Regions from separate parts of the Paenibacillus sp. FSL H3-0286 genome, predicted to be linked through region 3. Evidence: riboswitches for the same ligand, from Rfam matches in the RefSeq annotation. Region 3 holds a riboswitch; each other region holds the start of a gene.
The links. A riboswitch is a leader RNA that binds a small molecule or an ion and turns the genes downstream of it on or off. The one in region 3 is predicted to bind cobalamin.

Region 1 (4,263 bases), 520 kb from region 3:
TGCCAAGTATTATTGCTTTAATTACATCAGTCATCAGTGCATTGTCCCCTTTCGGAAATAAAATCATTTAATTTCCAGTATAAGGGAGACAAGTAAACTTCCCCATCGATTAACCTAACAATATTCAATTCAGAATGACATAATTGTCACATTGCTCATTATTCCAGTCTTAAGTAACTCCTTTATTAAACTATCCTTTCCCGTTAGCATAACAACAGTATCAAACATTAAATTCAACCTGTATCAATAAAAAATCCGTTAACCTTCTGAACTTGCTGCCCGTTATTTGGATAATCAATTTCAGAGCATGCAGCAGATATGAACACCGAAACGTAACTTCCATTTGATCATTCTGCAGCCGCGTGCGTGGAGCCTCAATGACCATCATGATTCCAAAGCGCTGAGAAACCACACAGAACCGCCACCCCGACCAAGAATTGGGGGTCCTTTTTTTGGCAAAACACAAAATATTAAGTATAATGTTATTGTCGAAACGCTAAGGCGTCTGTACAGGATGGCTACCTGGCACTGATGATGGCAGGCCAAGCGCTTTATAAAGTTTTCTTTATGTGTATTTATACTTTAGGAGCGTGGTTATCTATGAAAATTAATATTACCGCACATTTTAACATTGATATTACTTTATCTCTTCATCTGTTAGCCGTAGCCAGTCTTGCTTATGAACTCAGTTCACTGACGAGCTCGTGAAATTCGAGCGAAAAGTATCTGTACTAAGACACCTTGTGGTGTCTTTTTTATTTTTATAGTAATTACCATCTAACCGATCTGCCCCCGCAAGAGAAAAGCAGCTTATGCTGCACCTCCGCCACATCCTTCATTCTGATTGCTGTCAGCTTGCGACACGCCTTCCATCTGCTCGACAGTGACCACTAGTCATACCGTTTTCATTACCGATTTCGCGCCATGTCTTATCTTCCTTGATACGTTTCTCCAGAAGAACAGGGAACAGCAGGGGCTGTCCATCATATTCGACTTCAGGAAAGATTAGGCCATTCATCAATAAATATCACTCTGGATACTTATTCACATGTTCTCCCCAATCTGCAGGAAGCGGTGCCCCGATGTATCGGAGATTCTATTCTAGGAACCCGAAAAGAAGTGGAGAAAATTGACGAGACACCCACTTTAATCGACTAAAGGTTAGAAGAATGTTAGAAGTTGATGCTTGTACAAAAAAAAGGCGCAGTTCCAAAAACCCGGGAACACGCGCCACTATCGACTTTGTAAGGATGCTGGTGAAGGGAATTGAACCCCCGGCCTACGCATTACGAGTGCGTTGCTCTACCCCTGAGCTACACCAGCTTAACGCTGTTTTTCTGTCAAACAAAAAATATTATACAACTTTCAGCCAGAAACGCAAGCCTATTTCTCCCTGTTTTCCGCCCTCCTAAACTGCTAATCCACCTGTAGCTTACGCTCCACAGACTCTAACTTTCCACGGCTAGTAGAGGGTTTATCGCGGCGGTCGTCTATTTTAAGTGAAGTAGAGACACGTTCTGCACCTGCGGCAAAAGGAGACTCATGCAAAGCTTCTACCGCGGCAAAAATGCGTTGCAGAGGCCCTTCGATGATCGTACCCATAGACGTAAGTTCATAAGTAATCCCTTCTACTGTCTTCAGCACCCGCTGCATATCCGCAACATAGCTGCTAAGACTGGTACTGCCTGTTCCAATTGGAATAACTGTAACTTCAGCGATAGGCATGAGAATACCTCCTCGAAATTTTATAGTAGCTGTCTCCTTCCATTGTAACAATTCCACCGCTCTGTCACAAACTAAGCAAGATTATCCTCCCTTATCTCTTCTATTTCTTCTGATTACTCCAAAATATGACTTTGGGCTAAGAGTATTTTCTCATGAGCAAATTCTAGGGTCATCTGCACTATATTTATGGACTCTTTGTGGCATCTTTTCGGACAATTTATGAATCATTTCGCATCTCCCTGTGGATCAATTGTGGATTACTTATGGACAGCCTGTGGATCATTTGTGGAGTACTTTTGAAGAACCCGCTCCCCGCGCGGGTTTTCTAAAAAACTGTTTACAAACACAACATCTTGGGTTATTTTTATCTAACGACAACAAAATATAGTGGAGACAGGCGCTTTGATCCTTAACCGGATTTAGAGCTTAATAGGGAAGCGCGGTGAGAATCCGCTGCGGTCCCGCCACTGTAACCGGATGGCCTTCTTAAGCTTCTGGGAAGCTTGAGAATCCACATCTCCCGGCAAATGCCACTGAGGGTTAGGAACACCCTTGGGAAGGCGCCGAGAGATCCCACGGAAGCCAGGAGACCTACCTGTTTCGACGACACCAACTATTGATGCCTGCGAGGAACAGGGATGGTGTCCGCATGCGGTCATCTACGTAGAGACCTCTGCAAATATCCGTGTGGATATTTACATAACGCATCGGGCATTTTCTGCCATCCTCGGGTAGGGGATGCTTTTTTTATGTAATCTGAACAAATATACGACTGCTTATAGCAGTCCAACTTCTTATGGATATATGGATTTGATGATAGATGTTTTTCTTTTATACTGAGAGGAGAGCTGTACAATGACGTTGTTGGAGAGACAATTTAATGGAGTAGAAAATGCACGGGAAGTTCTTTTAGAAGAGCTCATTGATTTAGGCCGGGATATTATCGACAGTCGGGATATGGACCTATTGCGCGAGAATGCCAATTTGAATGGAGAGAGTTTCTCCGGTAAAATGAGCAAGTTCGGCAGTGAATATTCAAAATGGTACGCCCGCAATTTTACGATGCCGCCGCAGCTAGTGCAGGCTATTGATGACAATGTCGTCTATGTGCATGATCTGGATCAATACGCGATTGGAACGACGAACTGTATTTTCATCCCGTTTGATAAACTTCTCCGTGAAGGTTTCAATACCGGCAACGGCAGCGTTCGTCCTCCGAACTCAATAATGACAGCTATGTCTCTGGTAGCGATTATTTTCCAATCCCAGCAAAATGCTCAATATGGTGGTGTATCCGCCAATAAACTCGACTATGATCTGGCACCTTATGTAACCAAATCCTTCGCCAAGCTGTTCCGCAAGGGTCTGGATTATTTTGAAGAAGGACAAGCTGATGAATCTTTGGGCGAGATTACGATGAGCCGGACCGATCTGGCGGAGTTATATCCAAGGGCGTTCCGTTTTGCACTAAAGGAAACCGAAATCGAAACTCTGCAAGCGGCTGAAAGTATGGTACATAATCTGAATACCATGTCCAGCCGATCCGGTGGACAAATACCGTTTACCAGCATCAACTACGGTACTTGTACTTCACCAGAAGGTCAGCTTGTGATCAGTTCTCTGCTAACCGCAACTATGAACGGACTTGGCAGCGGAGAAACACCAGTGTTCCCGATTCAAATCTTCAAATGCAAGCAAGGAATCAATCAACAGCAAGGCGATCCTAACTATGAACTGTTCCTAAAAGCAGCTGAATGTTCTGCGCGCAGACTATATCCAAACTTCGCTAATCTGGACGCTCCGCTCAACTTGCAGTATTATGATTCAAGTGATCCTGATACGGAGTTCGCTACAATGGGCTGCCGAACCCGAGTGCTCGGTGACCGTTTTGGGCGTAATCATTGCTCTGGGAAGGGCAACCTTTCCTTTAATACACTAAATCTGGTTCGGCTAGGTCTTGCACACGGCACAGTAACAGGCAGACGTACCGTCGCAGACGAAGCTGGCTTCTATGAAGATCTAAATCATTATATGGATATTGCGCTGGAAGGACTTCTCCATCGCTTCCACATCCAAACCGCACAAAAAGCTAAAGCTTCCGATTTCATGATGCGAGAAGGCGTTTGGGAAGGCGGCGAACATCTTGCACCCGATGACACTGTAGGCGATCTGCTGAAGCATGGCAGTCTGTCTCTTGGCTTCATCGGTATGGCGGAATGTATGAAAGCTATGTACGGCAAACACCATGGCGAGGATATGGAAGTTCATGCCAAGGCGCTGGCTATCGTGCGTCATATGCGGGACTATTGCGATCGGAAAAGTGAGGAACTGGATCTTAACATCACCCTGTTCGCTACTCCAGCAGAAGGTTTGTCCGGTAAATTCACCAAAGTTGACCGCAAGGTACTGGGTTCCATTCCGGGCGTAACCGACCGTGAATATTATACGAACTCTTTTCACATCCCTGTATACTTCGATCTGGGTGCTGCTCAGAAGATCAGCTTGGAAGCTCCTTTCCATGAATACTGCAATGCCGGG
Region 2 (4,263 bases), 170 kb from region 3:
TCAGATCATATCCCGCAACATTTGTGATATCTTTTCCGATAGAGGTAAGTCCTAGAATCGCTCTGGAATTCTCTGTGCTTTTATTGGCGTCGAGTTTTCCATCCTCTTTAATGATTGATGCTATTTTCGTAGCTACATTATTGTAATAGAGATCATAATAACCGTTAGGTACTGTATAGTTCGCCCGTGCCAGAGAAAGGATCGACCATTCTCCGCTGCCTGTTCCAAACGACGGGGTCTTTACAGTGTTTAGAATATAGGCAAGGCTTTTATTTAATTGTTGTTTGGCTACAACAGCAGTAGGTTGTTCTAATTGCACATCATTCATATCAAAGAGACGGTTGCTATGATTGAGCAGACGATCATAGGACACAAGAGCATACGTACCTTGGTCCGTTGCCATATTGTCTACTTTGCCTGTGAGGATATGCTTAAATCCACCCTCAGGTGCAGCAAAGCTAAGTAATGCATCAATAAGCGAATTTCCACTTTTAACAAATCTAGCGTCAGTGTGCGGATCTACGCCTACACCAGTTAAGGCTACAATTACCTGCGAGATACTCTCGCTGCTAGTGCTTCCCCAGCTTGTAAATCCGCCTTGATTGTTTTGGTTATCGGACAGCCATTGGATGGCCCGATCCACGGCAGCTTTTACATCATCACGGGTTGCATAATAAGGTGCAAGAGCTTGCATCGCCATCGCAGTCATATCGACATCGGCTTTGGTTACGCCTAATGCCCAGCCACCAGCTTCTGCTGTACCTTTTTTAACCTCTTTATCTAAAATATACTGAACTAGTTTTTCTCTTGTGGTCTGTTCTGTAACTCCATCAACTACAGGAATCTCATAGTTATGGCTATCTAGCGCAATCAGAGCAAAAATCGGACCATTATTGCCTTGCTTTTGGATATATTGATAATCAGCGAGTGCTTTTCTCAGATCATATCCCGCAACATTTGTGATATCTTTTCCGATAGAGGTAAGTCCTAGAATCGCTCTGGAATTCTCTGTGCTTTTATTGGCGTCGAGTTTTCCATCCTCTTTAATGATTGATGCTATTTTCGTAGCTACATTATTGTAATAGAGATCATAATAACCGTTAGGTACTGTATAGTTCGCCCGTGCCAGAGAAAGGATCGACCATTCTCCGCTGCCTGTTCCAAACGTTGGATTCTTTACAGTATTTAAAATATAAGCAAGGTTTTTATCTAACTGTTGTTTGACGGCAACTGTAGTTTCCAGTTTGTAAGTAACCTGATAAGTTACATTTGTTTTGTTTCCAGCTCCGTCAAGAGCCGTTACAGCAATTGCATTAATGCCTGAATTCAGAGTAGCTTTGTACTCCCCATTTGCGGGTGATAAAGTAACTCCATTCAGCTTCACTTCTGGAGTAATGTCACTATATACATTGTCTGTGACAGCTACTTTGAAGCTTATTTCTTTATTGGATACTTCCTGTTTATCTTGTATGCCACTTACTGTAATAACAGGGGGTTCAATGTCTAATGCATTATTAAGACCGACAAGCGCATGATCTACACTTATTTGAGAGCTTGCCATGTTTTCGAGCACGGAATAGGCTTCATAAACTGCCGATTGCACTACTGGTCTGTCCAAAATAGTTTCTTTATTAGGGGCACTATTAATCTCGGCGATTTCCGCAGTTAAAGCATCCTTATTGGCAAGTTGAACTGGGATTTCCCCCCAGCCGCCAAGATCAGAACCATAGCCATAAGTGGTGAACTGAGTTCGAATGATGTCACCGTCTTGAGGCTTATAATCGGTCATCCCAAACGGAGGAAACACATTATTTACTGCATACATCCAACCCGACATGGAGGTGTAGTCAAACTGACTTAACCAATCTGGGTCTGCTTTAGTGCCGACTGTATTCCCATCGGCTGAAATCATATCTAAAATATATTGTGGAATATTGACTTCGCTTCTGCCACTATCTTTAACTTCTGATAAATAAAAACCACTATCTATATTTCCTAAATATCTATAATTCCCATCACCTAGCGCACGTGTTATTAAAGATGCGCCATTATCGCCTTCATAAATCGGAACTTTAATAGGTTCCTTAATATACCCTTGGCCTAAGGTGAATTTCTCTACGGATACAGATACATACCCTTTAAGGGTAGAGCTTGCTCCATCTGCTTGAGCCGGGATTACACTTGTAGAGAATGTCGTAATAAATACAGCTACAATAAGTAACCACGCTAAAAACTTATTTTTCTTCATTTTTCCATAACCCTTCCCTTCATACCTATGATAAAAAACAGAATAAACTTTCTCATAACCACAAAAAAACCACTCAACATAAACGTCAAGAGGTTAAGATAGTGAACCACAATAATAGCTGGCAAACACTATTCAAGCACCTCTCTATCGATCGTAGAGTTTGATGGTGTAACAGAAAAAGGCAGATATTCTGGCTCAAGTATCATCACCCTTGCTGCCTTCCCAGTTTCCCAGTGGCATTTTGCAAGGACTCCTCTTTCACAGCGGCGGGACCGCGCGGGATTCACACCCGCTTTCCATTTAACCAATCTATGATTGTACTTCCGCAACATTCATAGTTGGCACCTATTTCTAATTTTAAATTTTCATGCTTCATCATAACTAATATATATGCTTTTGTCATGTTATATTTCTTTTTTGTATAACGGGCAGCTAGAGATAATCCTATTGAATAACCAATTTCTACGAGTAGGGTTATTCAAATAATTTCTTTATCCAACTGTGGGGCAAATTAATTTAAATCACTAATTCTTATATGAATTTACCACAAATTAGTAAGGTACTCGCTAAGTGTATTCTATGTTAGGGTATATTCAGAAAGCGTTTACAAAATAAAACTGGAGGTGTTTGCGTTCATTTAACCACCAAGTACAGCGTCAAAGCCAGGTCCAAGCATCCTAAATTTATCTCACAAAGGAGAATTCAATGACTACGCGAATCCAGAAATCCTTCTTATCATTGACACTTGTCACCGCTCTTCTGCTCTCTCTGTTCTCATCCATGGCCGCAGCTGCAACTAAGGACGAGCAACAAGCTAAGGCAGCGCCAAAGAGTAAGATCCAATCCTATGTAGACGAAATGCAGCCCGGATGGAACCTTGGCAATACTTTAGATGCTACAGGTGAGGATGAAACCTCCTGGGGCAATCCACGTGTGACCCAAGATCTTATTAAAAAGATCGCCGCTCAAGGCTATAAAAGCATTCGGATTCCTGTGACCTGGGATACTCACATGGGTGCGGCACCAGACTATACCCTAGAAAAGGCCTACCTCGACCGTGTGGAAGAAGTTGTCGGCTGGGCACTGGACGCCAAGCTTTATGTCATGATTAATGTCCACCATGATTCCTGGCTATGGGTAAGCCATATGGAAGAAAAACACGATGAAACGCTGGCACGTTATAATGCAGCCTGGACTCAAATTGCCGATCGCTTCAAGGACAAATCCGATAAGCTGATGTTCGAGAGCATAAATGAACCTCGATTCACCGATGGTGGAAGCACAGACGAAGCAAAAATGGAGCAAATGCTTACTGAACTTAATAACTCTTTCTATCAAATCGTGCGGAAATCCGGTGGGAAAAACGACCTCCGCCCACTTGTATTACCTTCATTAGAGTCTTCACCTACGCAAACAAGAATGGATCATCTCTATAAGACGATTACGGCTCTGAACGATCCAAATATTATTGCGACCGTTCACTTCTATGGCTTCTGGCCGTTTAGTGTGAACATTGCCGGCTACACCACATTTGAAAAAGATACAAAAAATGATATCACTCAAACTTTTGATAACGTTTACAATACATTTGTAGCTAAAGGCATCCCTGTCATCGTCGGCGAATTTGGTTTATTAGGTTTCGATAAAGACACGGGTGTGATTGAACAGGGCGAGAAGCTTAAATTCTTCGAGTATCTGACTTATTATTTGAAAGAAAAGAAAATGACTTCCATGCTCTGGGATAACGGGCAGCATTTCAACCGTAAAACTTATAAGTGGTCTGACCCTGAACTCCACAATGTATTAATGTCTGGTCTGAAGGAGCGTTCCTCCAGCACCGAAAGCGATTTGGTCTACCTAAAAAAAGGTGCACAAATCAAAGATACCAAGGTTAAGCTGAACCTGAACGGAAATAAGCTAACCACCATTAGTGCCAACGGAAAGTATCTGACCAAAGGTAAAGATTACACCTTAAATGGTGAGGAGCTCATCCTCAAAGCCAGCCAACTTAAAAA
Region 3 (4,263 bases):
CGGCCTCACCTTTAGCATTCGTCGTTACCTTGTGAGCTCCAATTTGGACCTGAACACCCGCAGCTTTTGCAGTTACAGGAGAGGAAGTGTTCGTAGCAGCGTCCCATTTCCACGTCTTACTAGTTACAGTGACGGTAAAGGAATCGCCCTCTTTAAGATTTGCTTTGGAAAGCGTAACGGAATCCACAAGCTTAGTGTCATCTCCGGCATAATAAACCAGTACCTGATCTGAATCTTTAAGTACAAAATCACTCATGCCTACATCGGGATTAATCCATTTTCCGTCACGTGATACAACATACATCCATCCGTCATAACCACCAAAGCTTCCAGCAGCAATACTTCCGATGCCAGTCACATAACTGCCCGAAGGATTTGTGATCGGCAAGTTCGTTTGAAGCGCCAGCTTCTCTAACGCTCCAAGTGCGTTGCCAGCATAGGCGTACCCTTGTGCCAACGTGGCCTGTGGTCCCTCAATCGTTACTGGAGCGTAGATGAGTGAGCTCTGAATGGAGGATTTGGAAAAATCGTATAGCTTACTGTTGCTTCCTTTATATAGCAAATTATAGGCAACCAGCGCCTGAAGCCCTTGCTCTGTCGCCAGAATATTACTGCTTCCACCACGGCTATGGGTGAAGCTACCATCAGCTAGACGATAGCTAAGCAGGTTCTCCATTAGATCCACTTTGTTTTTGGTGTATTCTAATCCACTAGGATCAACTCCGAAGGAGGTGAGTCCAAGGATTGCTTGTGCGCTACTTTCAGCACTGTCACCGTAACCCCCATGGCTATCTTGAGCTGTAGATAACCAAGCTACGGCTTGTAGCCCTGCTAAGTAGGCTTCGGGATTATTTTTATGTGCCGCCAGAGCCGTCAAGGTTATCGCTGTCATATCAGGCTCACTTGCACCTGAGGTTAGTGCAAAGCCCCCATCCGGATTCTGTTTGGAGAGAATCTCCGTAAGGAGCTTATCCGCCGTCCATTTCGCGTCACTTGGGATATTATATTTACCAGAATCCAGCGCAAGTAAAGCATATACCGGATTATTAAGCGTCTGTTCACTGAGCTTGCTATTATTATAAATTTTCTCAATCAGATTATAGCCAGGAGTCATTCCGTTACCAGCAAAGCTAGTAGGATCTGCACCAATCGCTCTCACTGCGAGCACGATTCGAGCATAATCGGTTACATTGGTGAAATCGCCAGCGGCATCCTTTACTTTTTTTTCAAGCTCTGAAAGGTAACTAGCCGGCAGCTTGTACCCTGCTTGCGCTAATCCAATGGCTTGCCAATCCGATTGCACGCCACCTTTCAAGAGATATTCTGCAGCCGCATAAGTCGCATCCGCAACATTAATCCGCTCCGCGGCAGTTGCCTCCAGACCGGCGCCAGCGCCCGCTTCTGCAAATATTTGTCCCGCCGGAACAAGAGATGTTCCTAGAATTGAAATGACCATGAATAAGGCCAGCCCAAGTGCTACAAACTTGGAAGACATGATTTTCTTCATTGTTTAACCTCTTTCTGTATAAGAATGGGTACTGCTGGGAATAAGACGCATAACATAAAGACCGCCCCTTTGGAGGGCGGTCAGGGAAGATTACAAATTGAGGCTGCGGCGCTTGCTTCCTGCCAACAGTCCATCTGTATATGTTCCACATTCTTACCCCACGAAGAATAGAAACGCTCACGAAAAAGGCAGGTCTCCTGGCTAATGCTTCATCGCTGTTCTTCACCTTCCCACCCTACCTTCGGGGCAGTGGCTTATAGAAGAAACGCTCCGCACATACAGTGGCGGGACCGCGCCGGACTCTTGCACCGGACTTCCCTTTTAAGCAGACGACTAGATTGATAGAGTCTGCACCTTTTCCAGTATGTAGTATCTTATTTTGACATCCATAATCATATCTATTAATACATAGCATGTCTATAGAAAAGCTTAGTATGGGCAGCAAAAAAATGAACAGCAATACGCCACCTTCCGGTGGGTATTGCTGTTCAGAAAGCTTGTTATTCGACTGTTCCATCCGGACTTGCAGTCGGGGAGGGTTCAGCACTTGAATCAGAAGCTGGTGGAATATTAGGGTCGGGATCTACGATCAATGTAAATCTTCCGGCTTTGATCATACTTTTCTCTAGAATTGTCGCTCCAGACTCCAATGTAACCTCAACCTGATAGGAAGGTTGTTCACCTTCAGTCACAGCTGTTGCGGAAGGCAACCCAGTGCTGTTCTCAGTATCAGAGGAAGGCGTAGTGGACGGAGAAGCATCAGCTACAGCGTTAGTAGAATCTGCACCTTCTGCTGTTCCTCCAGTAGTGCCAGCGGCATCTGACTCGTCAGCAGCGTTTCCCTCATCCGTCCCATCCGTTGACGGCACTGGACAAGTCCCATTTGTAGCAGCGACCTTAAAGCTTTTATCTATCTCTGTAGACGAAGACATTAAACTAACCTCAGTCGGTTGAAACTGCACACAGTCATCTGCACTTGCGAAGGTGAACACCAACATGCTGCTCCCCTTATCTCCTTCGACGCTCTGATCCTTCAAGTATACTGAAGCTGGAGGCAGCATATTGCCTGCACTCTGAACAGGGGTCGGCTCAGGGCTTGTCCCCGGCAGAGCCGTCTTCGTATCATCCGGACGCAGCATACTGAATACGATAATTGCAATAATCACCAGAATACCCGTAATGGAGCCGGAGATTAAGAGTCGAAATCGGCTGCGGCTGATCCAGCGCGCCAGCGGGGAAGCCAGTTGGGAACGGGCTTCATTGTACACATTTTGCAGAGCAGGCCGAGCTGCCGCGACATAGTTCTTTCGGAATTCCCGATTCTTGAACGCTTCACGATCACTGCTCAGGAAATACTTCAGAATCGCCTTACGGTAACCCGGTTGCAGCTTTTTATTCGAAACCGTAAATAAAGGATTGCCTTGCGACCAAGCAAAAAACCGATAGATGATTTCTTTGTCGGAACCGGCTTTACGCTTTAACAGCTCCAGAAGCGCATCGTAATCCAGCGGACCCCCTTCACGCTGAGTTGTATAGTAAAAGGCTAGCGGAAGCCGTTCAAAGGGTTCCAGAACACGCGCCTCTTTTAGCAAACGACGACCCAGTAGCTGCACATCGTCTAGTTCCTGCGGAGACAATCCTGTAAAAATCTCCTCATTCGGCTTCTCTTCACCAAACCAGCGGTAAGCGGCACGCAGCGCATTCTCTTTCTGCTTGCTAATCCTATCCAGTGGCGGCTGCCAATCGACAACATTACCATACCGTAAAAAAACTACCTCCAGAAGCTCCTCCTGCGTCATATCAGAAAGCGATAAGCGGTTCAGTAAGAATCTATCTGCTGAAGCAGCAAGATCCTGCATTAGGGAGAGTGCCTTAGGAGCAACTCCTGTTCCTTTGCGGCGATCTTTTTCTGCCTTATCTACAATTTCATGAATTTCCGCCACAGAAGCCACCGGATCATGCTCCAGCTGGAGCTTTTCTAGCAAATAATCCTTCACAGCATTTTGAGCAAAAGACTGCTCTAACGCCACTGGCAGGAACCGCCCCCAATGGAGCACAAAGCTCAGAATATCCGCAGATCTGGACGCCGCAGCTAGTCTTGATTCCATATAAGGCTCAAGTAGCTGCTTACGGAAATAAGTTTCAGACATCACGCGCTGGAAGTAAGCTGCACTTAACTCATCATTACTCTCAATGATCCCGTAAGCAGCACTCAAAATATCCTTGCGGCCCGCTTCCACACTATGAAGCATCCCATTGATGAAATAATCCACGATTCTGACCCTGTAATTGTGATCCTTAAGTACAAAATACTCTTTAAAGCATTCCATAATCGCCGGATCTGGCACATTTCTTTGCCGAATCAGATCAAATTCCCGGTCAAACCGTTCTAAGAAAATATCATTCAAGCGGATTCTAGAATGAATTGCACCGTCTGGTTTAAGGTAAGAAAGCAAACCACTTAGCACCGCACTCTTGTTTTCCGTATATAAATGCTCGTTCCCTTGCTCAATCTCATAAAATATAGCCAGCTCATTATAGAAAGAAAGGGTTAGCTTGTGCTCAGGACTCTCTCCACGCAGAATCTGATCGGCGAAGCTTACGAAGTCGTTAATATCTCCTGGATTCAGCAGTAACAGCTTCCATACCAAATCAGCATAAGGCTGGCGGGTCTCGCCAAAATCGACATTCCCCATCCGTCCGGAAGCCAAATCAAAGGTATAATCCTTCTCAATACTGCGGTCACCGGGACGAAG

Region 1: another riboswitch for cobalamin. It lies ahead of MHB37_RS02375 (anaerobic ribonucleoside triphosphate reductase); the one in region 3 lies ahead of MHB37_RS04575 (DUF4430 domain-containing protein).
Region 2: another riboswitch for cobalamin. It lies ahead of MHB37_RS03910 (S-layer homology domain-containing protein); the one in region 3 lies ahead of MHB37_RS04575 (DUF4430 domain-containing protein).

What each region holds. Positions count from the first base shown of each region.
Region 1 covers NZ_CP150285.1:544,718-548,980, reverse strand. Annotated here, with positions in the region: gene MHB37_RS02395 (undecaprenyl-diphosphate phosphatase) at 1-34, opposite strand, end outside; gene MHB37_RS02390 (hypothetical protein) at 851-1,018, opposite strand; tRNA gene MHB37_RS02385 (tRNA-Thr) at 1,252-1,323, opposite strand; gene MHB37_RS02380 (MTH1187 family thiamine-binding protein) at 1,417-1,725, opposite strand; cobalamin riboswitch at 2,104-2,339, shown strand; gene MHB37_RS02375 (anaerobic ribonucleoside triphosphate reductase) at 2,581-4,263, shown strand, end outside.
Region 2 covers NZ_CP150285.1:891,178-895,440, reverse strand. Annotated here, with positions in the region: gene MHB37_RS03910 (S-layer homology domain-containing protein) at 1-2,248, opposite strand, end outside; cobalamin riboswitch at 2,411-2,612, opposite strand; gene MHB37_RS03905 (cellulase family glycosylhydrolase) at 2,954-4,263, shown strand, end outside.
Region 3 covers NZ_CP150285.1:1,059,849-1,064,111, reverse strand. Annotated here, with positions in the region: gene MHB37_RS04575 (DUF4430 domain-containing protein) at 1-1,507, opposite strand, end outside; cobalamin riboswitch at 1,677-1,880, opposite strand; gene MHB37_RS04570 (glycosyltransferase) at 2,008-4,263, opposite strand, start outside.